Linked DNA regions of Flectobacillus major DSM 103. The protein of the gene in region 1 interacts with the protein of each later gene in a pairwise test. Links are inferred from orthologs where the notes say so. Each region holds a gene or a part of one and is shown on either strand. Other genes may lie near its edges.

Region 1 (9,275 bases):
CAAACAGTATCAACGTCGAGCTCCACTAAAAGATATTCAGTGGTACAAACTTGATAAATGATGTACAGCTATCAGCCAATGATTGTAGGATTTTGTCAATCGCTTTTCAAATCTTACAATCATTGGTTATTTATACAACCTCTACTCTAATTATTTTGGCAGGTATACCTTATCTATCATTTCTTGATATTCTGATCTGGCATTGGCAAAAATGGTAATTCCCCCACCGCTTTTAAATACCTTGCCATGGGGTGTTTCTTCAATAAACCGAATCATGACGGCACTATCCAAATTTTGTCCATCAAATAGGCCAAATACCCCTGTATAATAGCCCCGTTCGTATCCTTCGGCAGCTTTGATAATCTCTTGGGTTTGAGGCTTGGGAGCTCCAGTAATAGAACCCGCAGGTAGCATTTTGAAAAATAAAGTACCCAATTGTTCATAATAATTGATAGGGAGTTTACCACAAATTTCTGAACTAACTTGTAATAATTCTCCTTCATGTGTAGCGACTTTGTCGATATACCGAAACCTTTCAACCCAAACTTTTTCGGCTATCATACTAATATCATTTCTGATTAAATCTACAATTGTAGCATGCTCGGCCAGTTCTTTTTTATCTTTCAAAATAAGCTCTTCGGCATCGGGTATTTGTGCCGAAATAGTACCCTTCATAGGGTGCGAAGAAATAATGCCATGATTGATTTGTACAAAAGTTTCTGGAGAAAAAAGCACAAAGTCGTCTTTGAAAAGCAACTGATATTTAGAGGTATTTCTCGCAAAAATCTGAGCTAAAGTAAGGTTTACCGAAATAGGCGTTGGCTTGGTTAAATTGACCAAAAAGCTATCGCCCCTTTGCAAATGTTGATGTACTTTATCAAACGATTGCTGGTACTCATCCAACGAAATAGGATATTTATCTAGCTGTATATCAACCGCTTCACTCTTATTAAAATCAAAATTAGTTACATCTCCTATTTTGAAATAAATTCCAGTATTCGCAACTTCGGTCAGTGGTAAAATAACGGGTTTTTGCATTTCATAATCAATCACAAACAAAAACGGAGTACGAGATTGTCCTAATTGATTCATCTTGTCAATGGCTAGTAAGGCAGCCGAAGGAAGTATTTGTTTTTTGTAATTCATTTACTAAGGCCAAAGGCCGAAATATTATTATTTTCTATTCCGAAACTCAAATCGCTAACTATATTACAATAGAAAGACCTGTAAGGTTTCGCAACCTTGCAGGTCTTTTTTAGTATTTCAACAAAAAAATGGTAAGTCGTTATGCTACAAAAGTTCTTCCTTTTTCGATAGCCTTTGCCAAACCGCTTGCATCCGAGCCTCCAGCCGTTGCAAAAAACGCCTGACCGCCTCCTCCACCTTTTACTTCCTTGGCCAATTCACGTACAATCTGACCAGCATTCAACCCTTTTTCTGCTACCAAGTTGTCGGCAATCATAACCGCCAATTGTGGTTTTCCTGCAATTTCTGCTCCCAAAACACAATACAAATCACCTACTTTTGCTTTCAGTTCATAAGCCAATTGCTTGAGGGCATCGGCCGATGCTACTTCTACTACTTCTACAATAGTATTTACAGTACCCACTGCCACAATTTTGTTGAGTAGGCGGTCTTTGGTAGCTTGTAATTTTTCTTGCTCAAAAGCCTCGATTTTTTTGCTAAGTGTATTCTTTTCTTCCAAAAGAGTAGCTACTGCTTTTACCAAATCTTTGGGTGCTTTCAGTAAGTCGTTCAGTTGGTCTAAAATGATTTCTTGCTGACGCAAAATTTCAAAAGCTTTCTCTGACGTAACAGCTTCGATACGGCGTACGCCTGTTGCTACCGAGCTTTCAGCAACAATCTTGAACAAGCCGATATTGCCCGTAGCAGGCACATGCGTACCTCCACAAAGCTCTACTGAATAGTTTTTGTCGAAAGTAATAACACGAACAAAATCGCCATATTTTTCGCCAAACAAGGCCATTGCACCACGTGAAGTAGCCTCTGCAATTGGCACGTTACGTTCTTCGAGCAATGGAATATTTTCACGGATTTTTTGATTAACGATTTCTTCTACCTTGGCTATTTCCTCGTCGGTTACTTTCTGGAAATGCGAGAAGTCAAAACGCAATACTTCGTCATTGACCAATGACCCTTTTTGATTGACATGCGTACCCAATACTTGCTTGAGGGCAGCCTGCATCAAGTGCGTTGAAGTGTGATTGTTATTGGTTAATTTACGACGAGACAAATCAATACTTGCTTTGAGTGGTTCGTCCGACACCAATTCTTCAAAACGCTTGTCATTTACCAAGTGAACAATTAGGTCATTTTCCTTTTTGGTATCTACTACTTGCAAAGCTACACCGCCCAAAGTGATTGTACCTTTGTCGCCAACTTGTCCACCCGACTCGGCGTAGAAAGGCGTTTTGTCCAATACCACTTTGTATTGTGTACCTTGTTTGTTTTGTACTTTTTGGTATTTTACGATAGAAGAAACTGTTTCAAATTCGTCGTAACCCACAAATTCGATTTTGTCAACCTCTTGTAAAATTACCCAGTCTTCGGCCGAAGTGGTAGCATCTTTACGAGAACGTTCTTTTTGAGCTTGTAAAGCCGCCTTATAGCCCTCTTCGTCGATTGATAAGCCATTTTCACGAGCAATCAAGGCTGTTAGGTCGACAGGGAAACCGAAGGTATCGTTGAGCTCAAATACTACTTCGCCATTAATAATGGTTTGGTTAGTAGCTTTTAGGTCAACTGTAATTTTATCTAATAACTTCAAGCCATTTTCGAGGGTACGCAAGAAAGAATTTTCTTCTTCCAAAATCACTTTAGCCACAAAGTCTTGTTGCGAAATTAATTCAGGAAATACGCCATCAAATTGAGCCGACAACAAAGGCACAATTGAATGCAAAAACGGTTCTCTAAATCCTAAATAAGTATATCCATAACGCACAGCACGACGCAAAATACGACGAATTACGTAGCCCGCTTTGTTGTTGGATGGTAACTGGCCGTCGGCAATAGCAAAAGCAATAGCACGAATATGATCGGCAATTACCCGAAGGGCAATATCAGTCCATTTTTCTTGTCCGTAAGTTTTACCAGCTTTGCCAGCAATAAACTGGATAGTACCTTGAAAAACGTCGGTATCGTAATTAGACTGCTTGCCTTGAATAGCCATACAAAGGCGTTCAAAGCCCATACCTGTATCGACGTGCTTGGCAGGAAGAGGTACTAACGAACCATCGGCCATGCGTTCAAACTGCATGAATACGTTGTTCCAGATTTCGACAACCTGAGGGTGGTCGGCATTAACCAAATCTTTCCCTGGTGTATTGGCTACTTCGTCGGCATTGCGTAAATCAATATGGATTTCAGAACAAGGGCCACAAGGACCTGTTTCGCCCATTTCCCAGAAATTATCTTTTTTGTTTCCAAGAATGATACGGTCTTCGCCTACAATGGCCTTCCAGATATCCCAAGCTTCTTGGTCGAAAGGAACGCCGTCTTTTTCGTCGCCTTTAAATACCGAAACATAGATTCTATCTTTGGGTAACTTATATACTTCTGTAAGTAACTCCCAAGACCAAGCCAAAGCCTCTTTTTTGAAATAATCACCAAACGACCAATTGCCCAACATTTCAAACATGGTATGGTGATAGGTATCAAAGCCCACATCTTCGAGGTCGTTGTGCTTTCCCGAAACTCTCAAACATTTTTGGGTATCGGCAATACGCTTTGAAGGTGGAGTACCGTTACCTAAGAAAAAATCCTTGAATTGAGCCATACCCGAGTTGTTGAACATCAAGGTTGGGTCGTTTTTTGCTACTAGTGGAGCGGAAGGAACAATCAAGTGACCTTTTGATACAAAAAAGTCCAAGAACTGCTGTCTTATTTCTCTGGAAGTCATTTGTAATTTTATGATTAAAAAATAGTGATTTTCAGATGATATATGTCACACATATTCACTATTTATATTTTTGTACGAATATGATTCCTTGATTTTTCGATAAAAATTTTATCTTTGCTTAAAATCAATTTTTTGCAAAATTAGTTGTTTTCAAGATGAAGAACGATATTGTTGGTCAATCATTTTCAGTATTGGCTGTACTTTTTATCTGAGCATCTATATTAACCGCTTATAATGAGAATATTAGCACTAAAAATACTTATTCCTAGCGAGTTTATTTTATTGCAATTTTTACTTTGAATAGAGAGAATCAAAGCTATCCATGACTTTATACCCATAGGTTCCTCTCGAATATTTGATATTATGCAAAATCTTACAAAGCGTTATTACTCTATTTCGGAGGTAGCTCAGATGTTTAATATCAACATCTCGAAGCTGCGTTTTTGGGAAGAACAGTTCCCTACGCTCAACCCAAAACGTGACCGTTCTGGGGATAGAAAATATACACAACAAGATATTAATCATTTGAAAGAAATCATTCAACTCGTTAATGAGGATGGACACACGATAGATGGTGCCAAAAAAGCCCTCGAAAGAAATAAGCAACGAAAAACAACTAATCAAAATGTAGTGGATACATTGGTTGGGCTTCGGGATTTTTTTAAAAAACTAAGAGACTCTTTGGATGAAAATGGAGAGGAAAATGACGAACCTTTTTTATAAAAATTTAGTATTATCACCTATTCCTACACAATAATTGATTGATCAAACTTTCTACAAGCATTCAATATTTCTATACCTGACTATGATGTCCTCAGAAAAAATTGCCCAAGTGGCCTTATCGTTAGTTCCTAAAATTGGCGATGTTCTTGTTAAACAACTCATTAGCTATTGTGGCTCGGCCGAGCAGGTATTCAAAACACCCAAGGCAAAGCTCTTGAAGATTCCAAATATAGGCGAAACCCTCGCTCAAAATATCCAAGCTAAAGCCATTTTTGAAAAAGCAACTCGTATTGTAGAACAGGCTCAAAAAGAGCAAGTTGATATTATATTTTATACAGACGAGCAATATCCAAACCGCCTCAAAACTTTGTACGATGCTCCTGCTATTCTGTATTTTAAAGGCAAATGTTCATTGAATACTCCCAGAACAATTGCTATAGTAGGCACTCGACAAATTACCGAGTACGGCAGGCATATTACCGAACAAATCGTTGGAGATTTGGCACAACACAATATCCTTTGTATTAGTGGGCTAGCCTTTGGGGTTGATATTGTGGCTCATAAAGCTTGCCTAAAATACCAGATTCCGACTTTGGGTATTATGGCCAATGGCATCAATAAAGTGTATCCTTTACAGCATAAATCTACCGCTTTACAAATGCTAGAAACAGGGGGTGTTTTGTCGGAACATCCGTTTGGAGTAGAGCCAGAGCCTCCTTATTTTCCTAGAAGAAATAGAATTATTGCGGGAATGTCGGATGCCACCATTGTGGTAGAGGCCGCCATAAAGGGAGGTGCATTAATTACGGCTGAATTTGCTAATAATTATCATCGAGATGTTTTTGCAGTGCCTGGCCAAATCGGGAAATCCTTTTCGGAAGGTTGTAATAAGTTGATTAGAAATAATAAAGCCCAGATTTATACGCAGGTCAATGATATAGTAGAAGCCCTAAATTGGGATTTGGCTAGCCCCAATACCTCGCTACAAATTCCTATTCCCGACTTTTCGGGCTTGTCTACCGACGAAAGCCAAGTAATGGCATTGCTCCACAAAAATGGCACAATGCACATTGACGAACTAAGCTGGCAATCACAAATATTTATGGCAAAGCTTTCTTCTATTTTATTAAGTTTAGAATTTCAGGGCTATATCAAATCACTCCCTGGCAAAAAATATAGCGTTACTTAGCGAAAAGTAAACTGCTTCAAAAACTCGTCTTTATAATTACGACTTAGTGGTATAGCTACGTTGTCTATCATGAGCTCTTGTTCGGTAAATGATTCTACTTTATCTAAATGAATCGCATACGAACGATGTACCCTTACCAGTTTTTCGTAAGGAATGCGTTCTAAAATAGTATTCATAGTAAGCCTAACTACAAATTTTCGTTGGGTTGTTACAATAATAGTATAACTATTGTTGGATTCTAAATAAAGAATATCTACCAAACGCACTTTTACAAATTGATAATGTTGTTTGATAAAGATATAATCGTCTATTTGTAAAATACATTCACGCCCTATTTTGTCTTTTTCTATTTCTAAAGCATTTATAGGCAACTTTTTATGTCGCATTTGGTTATTGTACGCAGCCAAATGAATAGCAATACCGAGGTTGTCATACAAAAAAGGTTTGGTAAAATAGGCCGATGGTAATGTTCTAAGAGCCGCTTTGAGGGTATCTTTATTAGAGCTTTCGACCAAATAAATCAATGGGATTTTCTTCAGTTGTAGCAATTGTTCGCAAATCAGCATTCCTTTTCTCTCTTGTTCATTGGTAATATCACATAATAGCACATCTACCTGATTATTCCGAAATAAATCCATTGCCTTGCTGATTTGATTGGTACAAGCAATAATTTGGCATTGTTCATTTTCTAAAAAATCTATTAGTTTAGAGTCGATAGGAATGTCATCTTCTATAATAAGGATTTTGACATTATCTGTTTTCATGAGTGTGTTATTTTATACTTGCCAGTATCAAGTGAATAATTTAAAACCTTGTCTTTGCAATTGTTTCGGCTTCACTACTTTTATGCTATGATTAAAAACAGGGATTTTTGATTGAAACTTATCAAGCTGAACAATGGTTATTCAGCATCTTCATAAAAATAACTATGCGACAAGGTACTTCCAATTACTACTTTGCTGTATTGATTCAATTTGATATAAAAATACCAAGCACTTTTATAAATATGTTGAATTGCTCAACAATTTTATTTCACAGAATTGGGTGAAGTACTATTGACTATCAAATACTTACAGGCTATTTAGTATTTACTAATTTAGTTAAAATATTGTTATTTAGATAATATCATTATGAGGCAATTTTCAATTGGTCTTTTGGAATATATAGCGTAAAAATTGTGCCATTCTGGTTATGGATATGGTATGTACCCGAAACCTGCTTGCTCAACGAAACGATCAACTGTTTGCCAAAAGATACCCCCTTTTGATTCCATTTGGCTAGGTCAATTCCAATACCATTATCGGCAACATTTAGTGTAATGCCATCGCCAACTTTGAAGCTAATGCTCAAGCTTGGTTTTTGAATACCCTGATAAGCATATTTAAAGGCATTGGTAATTAGCTCATTAAGAATCAGCCCCAAGGGTATTCCCAAATCTACGTCTACTTCTTCCTGTACTACCTCTAGGTTGAGGGTAAAATTGTCACGGTCGTAGCCATAGGAATCCATGATATTTTCTACCAAATCAACGATATATTCTCGCATATTGATAGTGGTAATATGTTCGGTTTGGTATAGTTTCTGGTGAATTAGCGACATGGCTTCTACCCTTCTTTGTCCAGTTTGTACAGCCCTGATGGCATTGTCATCTTTTAGTCCGTATGTTTGTAAGTTGAGCAGACTCGATACAATCGACAAATTATTTTTTACTCGATGATGTAACTCCTTCATCATCAGCTTTAATTTGTCGGCTTGTTCCTGAATTTTGGCGTTTTGTACTATAAGTAAGTCGTTTTTTTGCTCAATTAGCCTTTTTTGCTTGAAAGATACCAATCCAAAAAAGACCAAAATACCAATCAAAATAGCGGCTACTACTAAGAAAACCATTTTTATTTGGTTTTCTTGGTAAAGGTTAGAAATTTGGTGTTCTTTTTTATCGTTTTCATATTTGGTTTGTAATTCGGCAATACGTTGCGAAACATCCTCATTGCGAATACTGTCGTTCAAGGCTGTTTGTTTTTTATGGGCTTGCAACGATTTTTCAAAATCCCCCTGATTTTCGTACAATCTCGACAATACATCATAAGCATCGGCCTGAAAGTATTTGCGTTCTTTAATATTATTGGCCAATTGAATACCTGTTAGTGCCGATTCAATCCCTTTGTCGAAATCTTTTTTACCTAGCAAAGCCCAAGCCATATTGATATATATAGCCGATTGAGAAAAGGTATCATCTGGGCCTATACTGGATAATGCTTTGCGGTATTGTTCAATGGCATTGTTGTATTGATGAAGGTTTTTATAGTGTACTCCTACATTTATCAAACCACTGATATATTCTTCGTTTAAATTTGCCTTTTTCAATAAGGGTAACGCCTTCAGCCCATAGTCGAGTGCCAAATGCGATTTGCCTTGTTTGTCGGCAATAATTCCCAAACTATTATACGCATACCCCAAGATTTCGGGAATTCTGTATTTGCTACCCAATTCTTTGGCTTGGTTATATATTTTAGTGGCTTCATCGAGGGTTTCCTGTCGGTCGTACACATTTCCGATTTTAATCAGTGTACGCCCCATCATGAGGCGGTCGTTCTGTTCCTCAAAAAATGACAAAGCTTTTTGTAAATATTTTAGGGCATCGGCATGTTTTTCTTCGTTGGCTTCGAGTGTACCTAACTTATAATAGGCAGATGCTTCTAAACTTTTCAAGTGCTTTTTTTCACTTATATTCAAGGCTTCATTTAGCAGCCTTACACTATTAACATAATCATGTTTTTTCTCGTGTTGGTCATAGTAGTTTAGTATTGTTTCTACTTTTTCCCTATCAGAAGAAATGCTAGCCAATGCTGTATTTAAGCTATCATAATTTTGGGCTAGCCCGCCCAAGCACCACAATAGGCCCCCTAAAAATATACTTAACTTTCTCATATCAAAACCCTTAAAATACTTAATAATCGTTTTCCAATAGCCCAACAAGTACCCATTACTTGCTATAACCTCAAGCTTGTATTTCAAGTTTTGGAATTATTGACTAGACCTTCATATTTCTATCATATTCGTATTACCATAGGCAATTACCCATCGTATTTATAGAATTCTAGAAATGAAAGACTTACTTTACTTAGGATATAAAACACCTTTACAACAATGAGACGGTATATATGAAAGTGGATGAAGAGTAAAACAAATATATTACTACTACGTACAACAAGGCAATAATATTATATATTAATGAAGAAAAAAATACACAAATGAACAATGCCCTATTAAAGCAATGGTTATTTTCGCTATTACTTTAATAGGACTGTTTTTTATATTGTAATGCTTATACACCCCAAGTAGCAGGGTCATGACGCCATTCTTGTAGAGTAATCAGTTGGCTTTCAGAAACATATTTTTTCTTTACAGCTTCTTCCAACAAGGTTTCGTAGTCGCTCAAAGTAT
Region 2 (9,397 bases), 1.5 Mb from region 1 along the record:
CTGGTACGGCCATTTGGCCAGTGGTACACCCGGAGCTGTCGATGGCCTCGAACAAGCTCATAAACGCTTTGGTAAATTATCATGGAAACAGATTTTACAGCCTGCCATTGATTTGGCCGAAAATGGTGTTCGACTCACCACACGTGAAGCCCGTGGGCTCAATCGTATCAAAGATGATTTACTAAAATACAATCCTACCAAAAAATACTTTTTAAAGGAAGATGGTAGCGAGTGGAAAGAAGGCGATTTACTGATTCAAAAAGATTTGGCAAAAACCCTTAAACGAATTCAACAAGAAGGTCGCAAGGGGTTTTATGAAGGCGAAACCGCCCAGCTACTTATCAATGAAATGAAACGTGGTGGCGGTATTATTACCCAAAAAGATTTAGACAGTTATCATGCGGTTTGGCGTGAGGCTATTGTTGAGAAATATAAAGGATATAAAGTAATTACGATGCCTCCGCCATCGTCGGGTGGTATTGCCTTGATGCAGTTATTGAAGTATGTAGAACAATACCCACTTACTAAATGGGGCTGGCATACCGACTCTACTACCCAAGTTATGATTGAGGCAGAACGTAGGGTATTTGCCGACCGTGCCAAATGGCTAGGTGACCCTGATTTTGTAAAAGTACCTCAAAAAGAACTGCTCAGCTCAAATTTTCTAACACAACGCTGGGGCGACTTCTCTTTTGATTTAGCAACCGACAGTAAAAAGGTATCGGGTGGTACTATTCCAGGCTATGAAAGCATGGAAACTACTCACTCTTCTTTTGCCGACAAAGATGGTAATGCTGTATCAATCACGACTACGCTCAACAACTCGTATGGTAGCAAAGTCGTAGTAGACGGAGCAGGTTTTTTGATGAATGATGAGATGGATGATTTTTCAATTAAACCTGGACATCCCAACTCTTATGGATTAATCGGAAACGAAGCCAATGCTATTGCTCCCAACAAACGTATGTTGTCGTCAATGACTCCAACGATTGTAGAAAAAGATGGGAAACTCTTTATGGTATTAGGTACGCCAGGTGGCTCAACCATTATTACTTCTGTATTTCAGGTATTTCTGAATGTTGTAGAACACAAAATGGGCATGCAACAGGCTGTAGATGCTCTTAGATTCCACCACCAATGGTTGCCCGACAAAATCACGTTTGAAGAAGGAGGCTTTTCACCACAAACTTTACAAAAACTGTTGGGGAAAGGTTACAAAATTGAGTCTCAAAAAAATACTATTGGTCGTATGGACTGTATTTTATTGCATCCCGATGGCAGATACGAAGGCGGTGCCGATGTCAGAGCTGATGATACCGCCATTGGCTATTAAAGGAATATTGAATTACTTATTTTGTACAAATAACCTCATCATTCTCTTAGCAGATAACCCATTTTTATCTGCTAAGAGCAAATCATAGCTTCAAATTAATTTAAAATAGCTTGGCTACAAAAAATGCAGCAGCAGCAGCGGCTGTTCCGATTGTCATTACTTTTAAAGCCCCACCTACAGGATTTTGCCCTGTAACTTTGCTTTTAAAATACCCAAAAATAAATAGAGCAAGCAAAGTGATCATAGCCGAAAGCTTGAGGCCATCCAAAGAGTTCTCGACAAAGAAATAAGGCAACAACGGAATACACCCCCCTACTATATAAGATACCCCAATGGTCAAAGCAGAGTTTCTGGCCCTATTGATGTCAGGTTTTTCTAGGCCTAATTCAAATTTCATCATAAAATCAACCCATTTTTTCTTGTCTTTTGCCAAAGCCTCAACAATAATATTTTGGGTTGCTAAGTCAAGACCATAGTCGGCAAATACCTCACGCACTTCCTCTTTTTCTCTTTCTGGAACACGCTCTACTTCTTCAAACTCACGCTTGAGTTCTGACTCGTAATGCTCAACCTCCGTTTGGCCAGCCAAATATCCTCCCAACCCCATAGCAATAGAACCCGCTACAATTTCGGCAATACCTGCTGTGGTAATAATGGAGGTTTGTGTGACAGCCCCCGAAAGTCCTGCCGCCAAAGCAAATGGAACTGTTAGCCCATCGGACATACCTATAACGATATCTTTAAGAAAATCTGAGCTTTCAAGATGTTGTTCTTCCATAATTGATGTTACTATAAATTCAAGATAGTTAAGTAATAACATAGCTGAGGTATTGGACAATACCCTTCGTTGGTAAGTTAATAAAAAAGTCACTTTATACCACCTTTACTGTTTTTTATCATAGTATTTTCTTTTGTTTTACAGCTTATTGTAGGTTTGACAGATACGATGATTAATATGCACAAAGTGACTATTTTTTTTTATTCAAGTCGAAAACATAAGTTTTTTATAACTTAACTAGGAGTAATCAAAAAAAGTGTAAATTAGTTTTAGATTATCCAATTAACGTTTCTTAAATTTCACAATTTCAACATCCATTCTATCATGAAAAAAATAGTTGCTTTCGCACTGTTACTGTCGGGTCTATTTGTATTTGATGTAACCGCTCAAAAACCTCAAGACGAAACCAAAGACGCTAAAAAAGAGAAAAAAGAAAAGAAAGAAAAAGCCGAGAAGCCTGAGAAAAAGGAAAAAGCCGAAAAACCTGAGAAAAAAGAAAAAGCCGAAAAACCTGAGAAAAAAGAAAAAGCCGAAAAACCTGAGAAAAAGGAAAAAGCCGAAAAACCTGAGAAAAAAGAAAAAGCCGAAAAACCTGAGAAAAAAGAAAAAGCCGAAAAACCTGAGAAAAAGGAAAAAGCTGAAAAACCTGAGAAAAAGGAAAAAGCTGAGAAAAAAGAAAAAGCCGACGACAAAAACCCAACGGTAAAACCTGAACCTAAAAAGGTAGACAAAAAAGTTGAAAAAGCTGCGGCTGGCGACGATAAGGTTTTTGGAAAAGATGATAAAGGTAGAACCATCTACGAAGGCCCAAAAGGTGGACGTTACTATATCAATGCAAATGGTAACAAAACATATATCAAGAAAGATAACTAATTGTTTATTGAACTAAGTCATCCCAAATTTAGTGAATGATTGATTATTTTGAATATGCTGTTCACCAGTAGAGATACAATGCTTTGCGGCTAAAGAATAGTCATTCTGAAATTTAACATACAAAAAGGCGTTCGAAATTAGTTTTTCGAACGCCCTTTTCATGAATAACCCCTATTTTTCTAAGATAAGCCTCTTCAATGTTTTCTTGACGACCTAATAGCAACAAACAAGAGTTCTCTATTTTAAATTATTCCAAAATTCGGGACGACTCGTGTTTTATATCATAAAAGCCTCTACTGCAAAGCAAACTTGATACTGCCAGTAATGGTAAGTACTAAAATAAACGTAAAACTATACATAAATAGCAATAATACCGACTTGAAGAAGGTTTTGAACCAGCCTTGTCGATACACCACTTTCAACGACACCATAAAATAAATCATGAATCCTATCATGGCTATACCTAGCGACATCTGCCAATAACCCAACCACACACCTATACCTACAATCAACATTACCATTAATAAAAAAACCGAATGAATATGTATTGAAAATATCAAATGCTCATAGTAAAACCGTGTATGGCCTTCTACCAACATAGGTATTCTGGTATATTTTCTCTGCTTTCTCATCCGCAAAATGTACAATACCCAGTCCATAATATAGCGTATCCAACGAAACGGATAGCTAAAGGCACTGTGCATTCGCTTGCTATAAACGACCTTGAGCATTAGCCCCACAATAGGCATCAAAATAAACATCATGAACGAAATAACCCCTACCCCAAAATGAATTATCTCGGAGATAGCCTTTTCGGCATCCTCATTCAAAGCCAGCTCATAATAGGTAGTATTGCGAAGCAAACCTCTCTTCAAAAACATAAAAGGACTCGTTTTTAGCTCCTCTTTTGTAATCAAGCTATCGAGTTCGTCGTTGCTCATCGTTAAGATACGCTTTTTATAGGCTGTATTTCTTACCTCGCCATCGCTTCCTTTTACTGGAATTATTACATTATTGATATTCAATTTTACAACCGCTTTGTTTTTAATAGAATGCAAAATCAGGGTATATTCAAACTTACCTGTTCGCCCCATTTTTTCGGTAAAGTACTTTTTCAAGTCATCATCTACCTCAAACATCTCTTCGGCATTGAGGGTATCATAAGCCAACTGTTTCTGAATATCAATCAATAAAGGTCTATGTTGTGCCTCAGGAAGCGAATCTATAATCTGCCTAAGGGTATCGTCTCGGGCAACATTCATTTCATCTAATATCTCTGACGAACTTACTTTAAATTCTGTTACATATTTAATAAACTTGCTTGCAGCATTAATACCATTATCTTCTTTTTTGATTTTGGCAAGCTCCTTTTCAGCAAGTTGTATTTTTTCCTTCAACGCTGCCTGTTTGGCAGAGTCTTCATGAACCACTGCCGAATCAAGCAAGGCTTTCAGATTAGTTATCTGATTTTTCTTTCCTAATTTCTTAAGCCTCTGCTCTAGTTTGATACTAGCGAGTTTTTTATTAGCCTGAGCATTTTGGGTTTCTTGAGCCTCATTGTCATCGCTATTGTCATTATTCCCTCTGCTTCGGCCTGTCAAACCATCTATTAGCCCCTTGGTAGTATCTGAGCCATCGGCAATAGCCTTGTCGATAAGCTCGTCAAAAGCCAAAAAGAACACAAACGAAGTAAGCAGATATAGCCTAATTGGAGGCACATATCTAGCTCTACGCCCTTCCAGAAAATCTTTGGTAATTTTGCCAGGTTGGGCAAAAATAGATTTGGCTGTGTTATAAAACTTGGTATCAAAATTGGTGATGCCTTCAAATACATCATACAGGAGCTGTCCTAAACCAACTTTCAAATCATGATTTTCTTGCCCACAGTTTGAGCAAAAGTTATCTTCGGGCGTTAGAATAGTATGACAATTATGACAAATTTCAACTTTACGGCGTTTTTTATGTACCGACATTTTAGAGGATTTTATAGTTGTTAATGAAAAAGTGCATGGAAAGCTTGAGCATAACAGGTCACAGCCTTTTCATGATTTCATACAGGGATTGTTAAGCCGTTTAGAGTTTACTTAATTAGTTAAGATTATAAATTTCAAAATACAATAATTTTCATAAAAAAAGGAGAAAACCTTTCGATTTTCTCCTTTTTCAAAGCATATTGCCGTAAATCAACTATTTTTACAAGCTTTCGTCCAACTCGTCGGCATCGACAACACCTCCTTCTGGATCTAATAAAGCGGCTTCATCACCTTTTACTTTATCTTTGATTTTGGCTTCCAATTCTTCCAACAACTCTGGATTATCTTTAATCATTTCTTTTACAGCATCACGACCTTGACCAAGGCGATTACCGTCGTAGCTAAACCAAGAACCAGATTTTTTGACAATTTCTAATTCTACCGCTAGGTCTAGTACCTCCCCAGCTTTAGAAATACCCTCGCCGTACATAATATCAAACTCGATAACTTTGAAAGGGGGAGCCATTTTGTTTTTCACCACTTTCACCTTAGTACGGTTACCAATGATATTGTCTGCACCTTCTTTGATTTGTCCTATTCTTCTAATATCCAAACGCACAGAAGCATAGAATTTAAGGGCATTACCACCAGTAGTTGTTTCTGGGCTACCAAACATCACGCCAATCTTATCACGAAGTTGGTTGATAAAAATACAACAACAACCTGTTTTATTGATTACCCCTGTCAATTTACGAAGAGCCTGCGACATCAAACGAGCCTGTAAACCCATTTTTGAATCGCCCATATCGCCTTCTAGCTCGGCCTTTGGTACAAGGGCTGCCACAGAGTCAATCACACAAATATCTACAGCACCTGAGCTAATCAACTGCTCGGCAATTTCTAAGGCTTGTTCACCATTATCTGGCTGAGAAATCAATAATTGGCTGGTATCTATTCCCAATTTTTCGGCATAAGAGCGGTCAAAAGCGTGTTCGGCATCGATAAATGCAGCCAAACCTCCTCCTTTTTGTGCTTCGGCAATACAGTGCATGGCCAAAGTAGTTTTACCCGACGATTCAGGCCCGTATACTTCTACTATTCTTCCACGTGGTACGCCACCTATTCCTAGGGCTAAGTCCAATCCCAAAGAACCTGTCGAAATAACAGGTACATCCAATACTTTGCTATCAGACAAACGCATTACCGTTCCCTTTCCGTAAGTTTTGTCTAGTCGTTCGAGGGTAGTTTGTAAGGCTTTTAATTTCTCGGCTGCTGGGTTAGTAGCCTCTGCTTGTTGCTTTGCCATGTTGTATTATAATAATTAATTGTATTTGTAGCGGGTAGTTTCCTATCGCCAATGTTTCGATTCTTGATACTATTAGAATAGCAAGGTATAAAGTTTTATTCAAATAAAAAAAACACCTTTTATTACCTTTTCACCTCGGCAGATTGTAGGAGGCTTTTTGTATTCCAAAAGTGAAATTACAAGTTTTATACCAAAAAAGGTATTTTTTATTGAAAAATTTTCCGCAAAAAATAAACAGCTTTTTTATTTTTGAATAAAAAACATACAAACAATATCTTTAAAAGGCTCTTTGTACCGATTACACAATATTTTTCATAAATATCATTTCCTATAGATAATAGGCTAATTTTGTATTATATCAGTGCTATGTTGAACTGGTATAATTGAGTGACTGATATATGTTTAATTCAATGCTATCATGAAACACCCTATTCCAAATAACATATTCATTTAGGATTAATAAACAAAATGATTTCAAGAGCATATTCAGCCAAAAGGTAGAGATACTTATTGATACTCAATATCGGCATTCTTACTTATTATAACGTATTTCTAAACGGGTTATATTTCAGATGTTCACCAAAAAAAGAATTATCCTTACACTATTAATAGTATTATTGGGCATTGTGGTCTGGCAATGGCAGTGGTCGGTCTATTTGTACCAACAGGCCAAAGGCGGGCTCAATGTAGCCTTCAATACTCGCCCACTAAAAGAGGTACTCGAAGACCCTAATGTAGCGGATTCGCTGAAAGAAAAAATCAGGCTGATTGCCGAAATTAAACGCTTTGCTAGCGATTCGCTTGGACTCAAAGATAATCCTGATGTGTACCAAACTTTATTTGACCAAAAAGGTAAACCGCTCGTATATTTAGTAACTGTAGCTGAACCATATCAAGTAAAAGGAGTAGATTTTGATTTTCCTATTATAGGCAAGTTTTCATATAAAGGGTTCTTTGACTCGACAATGGCGGTGGCTGAAGAAAACAAATGGAAAAAGGCTGGTTATGATACCGACCTTGGTCAAGGAGCGGCATATTCTACGTTGGGCTGGCTTCCCGAGCCTATTTTGTCGAGTATGCTTTTTTATCCAGAAGGCAAGCTAGCCAGTTTGATTATCCATGAAATGGTACATGGCACTATATTTATTAAAAATGACCATGAAACCAGTGAAAACCTCGCCAATTTTATTGGCGATTATGGTGCAAAACGCTACCTACTGGCTAAATACGGCAAGGAGTCACCAATATATAAAAAATATACCCAATCCAAGGTCTGGAAAAAGCTTTTGGTGGCACATCTCAACAAAAGTACGCTGGCATTGGATAGCCTTTATCAGACATTTCAACCAGAATATCCAAAAAAATATAAGGATTCTTTAAAATACGCGTTTATCAAACATATCGTACAAGACCAAGAGCGTATCTACCAGCAAGTGGTGCTTCGCAAAAAAAAGTATGATACCAAAACCGATATACCACTAGCCGAATTGCCCAATAATGCTTATTTTATTGGTTTCAAAACCTATAATGCCCAACAAAATCAGTTTGAAACACTTTTTGAAGAAAAACATAAAAGCAACTTTTCGACTTTTATGAAAGATTTGTCTAAAACGTATCAATAGGCATTTCCTACTTGAACCACGAGTTAACTTTTAAACAGTACCAAAAGTATGAAAAAAACCATGTTTGGCCTTGCTATCTTAATCGGAATAATGGGATTTAGGGCAAACCAACAAGATAATAGTATCGAACAACCTACAAGCTTGGTAAAAGGCGAACACATCGAATACCGTGTACACTATGGATTTGTCAATGCTGCCGAAGCAGTTGTAGATGTAGACGACAAGTTTCAACTGGCCAATGGCCGACCTTGCTATAAAGTTGTAGTAAATGGACGCACTACAGGCGTAACCGACTGGGTAACTCGTGTACGTGATACTTGGGCTTCGCATATCGACAGCGAGAAGATTATACCTCAGCAGTTTTATATGAAAAAACAAGAAGGAGGCTACAGAACAGAGGAAAGGGTGATTTTTGACCATGCCCAAAAACAAGCCCGAACCTACGAGTTGGACGATAATAAAGAGAAAAAAGTCTTCACTATTCCCGAAGGTGTACAAGACGTAGTCAGTAGTTATTATTATGTTAGGGCTATGGATTTTGCCAAAACAAAACCTGGCGAAAGCCTCCCTCTAACGTTTTTTTTCGATAACAAACTTTATAATATGCGATTGAAGTTTAAAGGAAAAGAAACTATTAAAACCAAATTTGGTAAAATAGAAACCTATATGATTATTCCGATGTTGCCCAAAAATAATTTTTTTCAAGATGAAGAATCTGTTAAAATTTGGGTATCTAACGATGACAACAAAATACCGATTCGGGTAGAAATAGAACTCAAAATTGGGTCTTTGGCATTAGATATTCGCAGCTTTAGCGGCCTGAAAAATGAATTAAAATTTGATAAAAACTAACAAAACAAAGAAGGTGTGGGAGATTATCCCACACCTTTCTTGAAATCTACACAACATTATATAGTGGCTACAGAAGGTGTAACCGCCCTAAATAGTATTGTTAAGACCCCATTCGGACACGATAGTCACTCAAGAAATCAATAATTTATTACGCGAAAAGCTGTTGCCCCAAAGTATTACTCCTTAGGAAGAGGCAAACGACACAGCCAATAGAATAATATCCTCACAATAATAACCTCAACTACCCCCAAAGAATTTGAATAGGAATGTTACGTTTGAAAAGCAAATAGTTAATTTTCTGGAAAATATTAATTTTAAAACTTCCAACTTATTTTACATGAATCTTTATTACGATGAAAAAACTCTTCCTATTTCTATTCTTTATTGCCAATACAATCTTCGCAGAAGCTCAATTTAGCCTAAGCGACAACCATCATTTTATCTTAAAAAATCAAAAGCCATTTGTTTGGATTGGCGATACAGCATGGGAGTTATTTCATCGCCTCAATCGTGAAGAAGCCGACCAATACCTCAAAAAACGAGCAGAACAAGGCTTTACCCTTATTCAAGCTGTTGTATTAGCTGAATTTGACGGCCTACATACGCCTAACCCTTATGGTAATACGCCTCTCAAAAACGACGACCCCACTCAGCCCAATG

The links.
Region 2: the proteins of dprA (region 1) and recA interact in binary tests that used the Bacillus subtilis proteins (3 or more experiments, as listed by UniProt). The link is inferred for Flectobacillus major DSM 103 from one-to-one orthologs.

The regions. Positions count from the first base shown.
Region 1 is NZ_KE386491.1:2,324,129-2,333,403, forward strand. What follows is about bases 3,993-6,777. They hold dprA (DNA-processing protein DprA), read left to right. Parts: upstream 3,993-4,724; coding sequence 4,725-5,831; downstream 5,832-6,777. Other genes in these bases: FLEMA_RS0113610 (MerR family transcriptional regulator), read left to right, coding at 4,283-4,642; FLEMA_RS0113655 (LytR/AlgR family response regulator transcription factor), read right to left, coding at 5,828-6,595. Also shown: FLEMA_RS68485 (hypothetical protein), read left to right, coding at 1-61; FLEMA_RS0113585 (aminodeoxychorismate synthase component I), read right to left, coding at 151-1,146; alaS (alanine--tRNA ligase), read right to left, coding at 1,286-3,919; FLEMA_RS0113670 (histidine kinase dimerization/phosphoacceptor domain -containing protein), read right to left, coding at 6,960-8,846; pyrE (orotate phosphoribosyltransferase), read right to left, coding at 9,157-9,275. UniProt on the Bacillus subtilis protein: Protein that helps load RecA onto ssDNA during transformation. Binds cooperatively to circular ssDNA, is able to bridge different segments of DNA. Favors the loading of RecA onto SsbA- or SsbB-coated ssDNA and formation of RecA-DNA filaments.
Region 2 is NZ_KE386491.1:816,764-826,160, reverse strand. The notes cover bases 4,221-7,127. They hold recA (recombinase RecA), read right to left. Parts: upstream 6,264-7,127; coding sequence 5,178-6,263; downstream 4,221-5,177. Other genes in these bases: FLEMA_RS0105290 (aminopeptidase), read left to right, coding at 6,836-7,127; FLEMA_RS0105300 (DUF3667 domain-containing protein), read right to left, coding at 4,221-4,957. Also shown: ggt (gamma-glutamyltransferase), read left to right, coding at 1-1,333; FLEMA_RS0105315 (VIT1/CCC1 transporter family protein), read right to left, coding at 1,434-2,111; FLEMA_RS0105310 (hypothetical protein), read left to right, coding at 2,436-2,984; more of FLEMA_RS0105300, read right to left, coding at 3,278-4,220; more of FLEMA_RS0105290, read left to right, coding at 7,128-7,885; FLEMA_RS0105285 (DUF3108 domain-containing protein), read left to right, coding at 7,934-8,737; FLEMA_RS0105280 (glycoside hydrolase family 140 protein), read left to right, coding at 9,091-9,397. UniProt on the Bacillus subtilis protein: Multifunctional protein involved in homologous recombination, DNA repair and competence.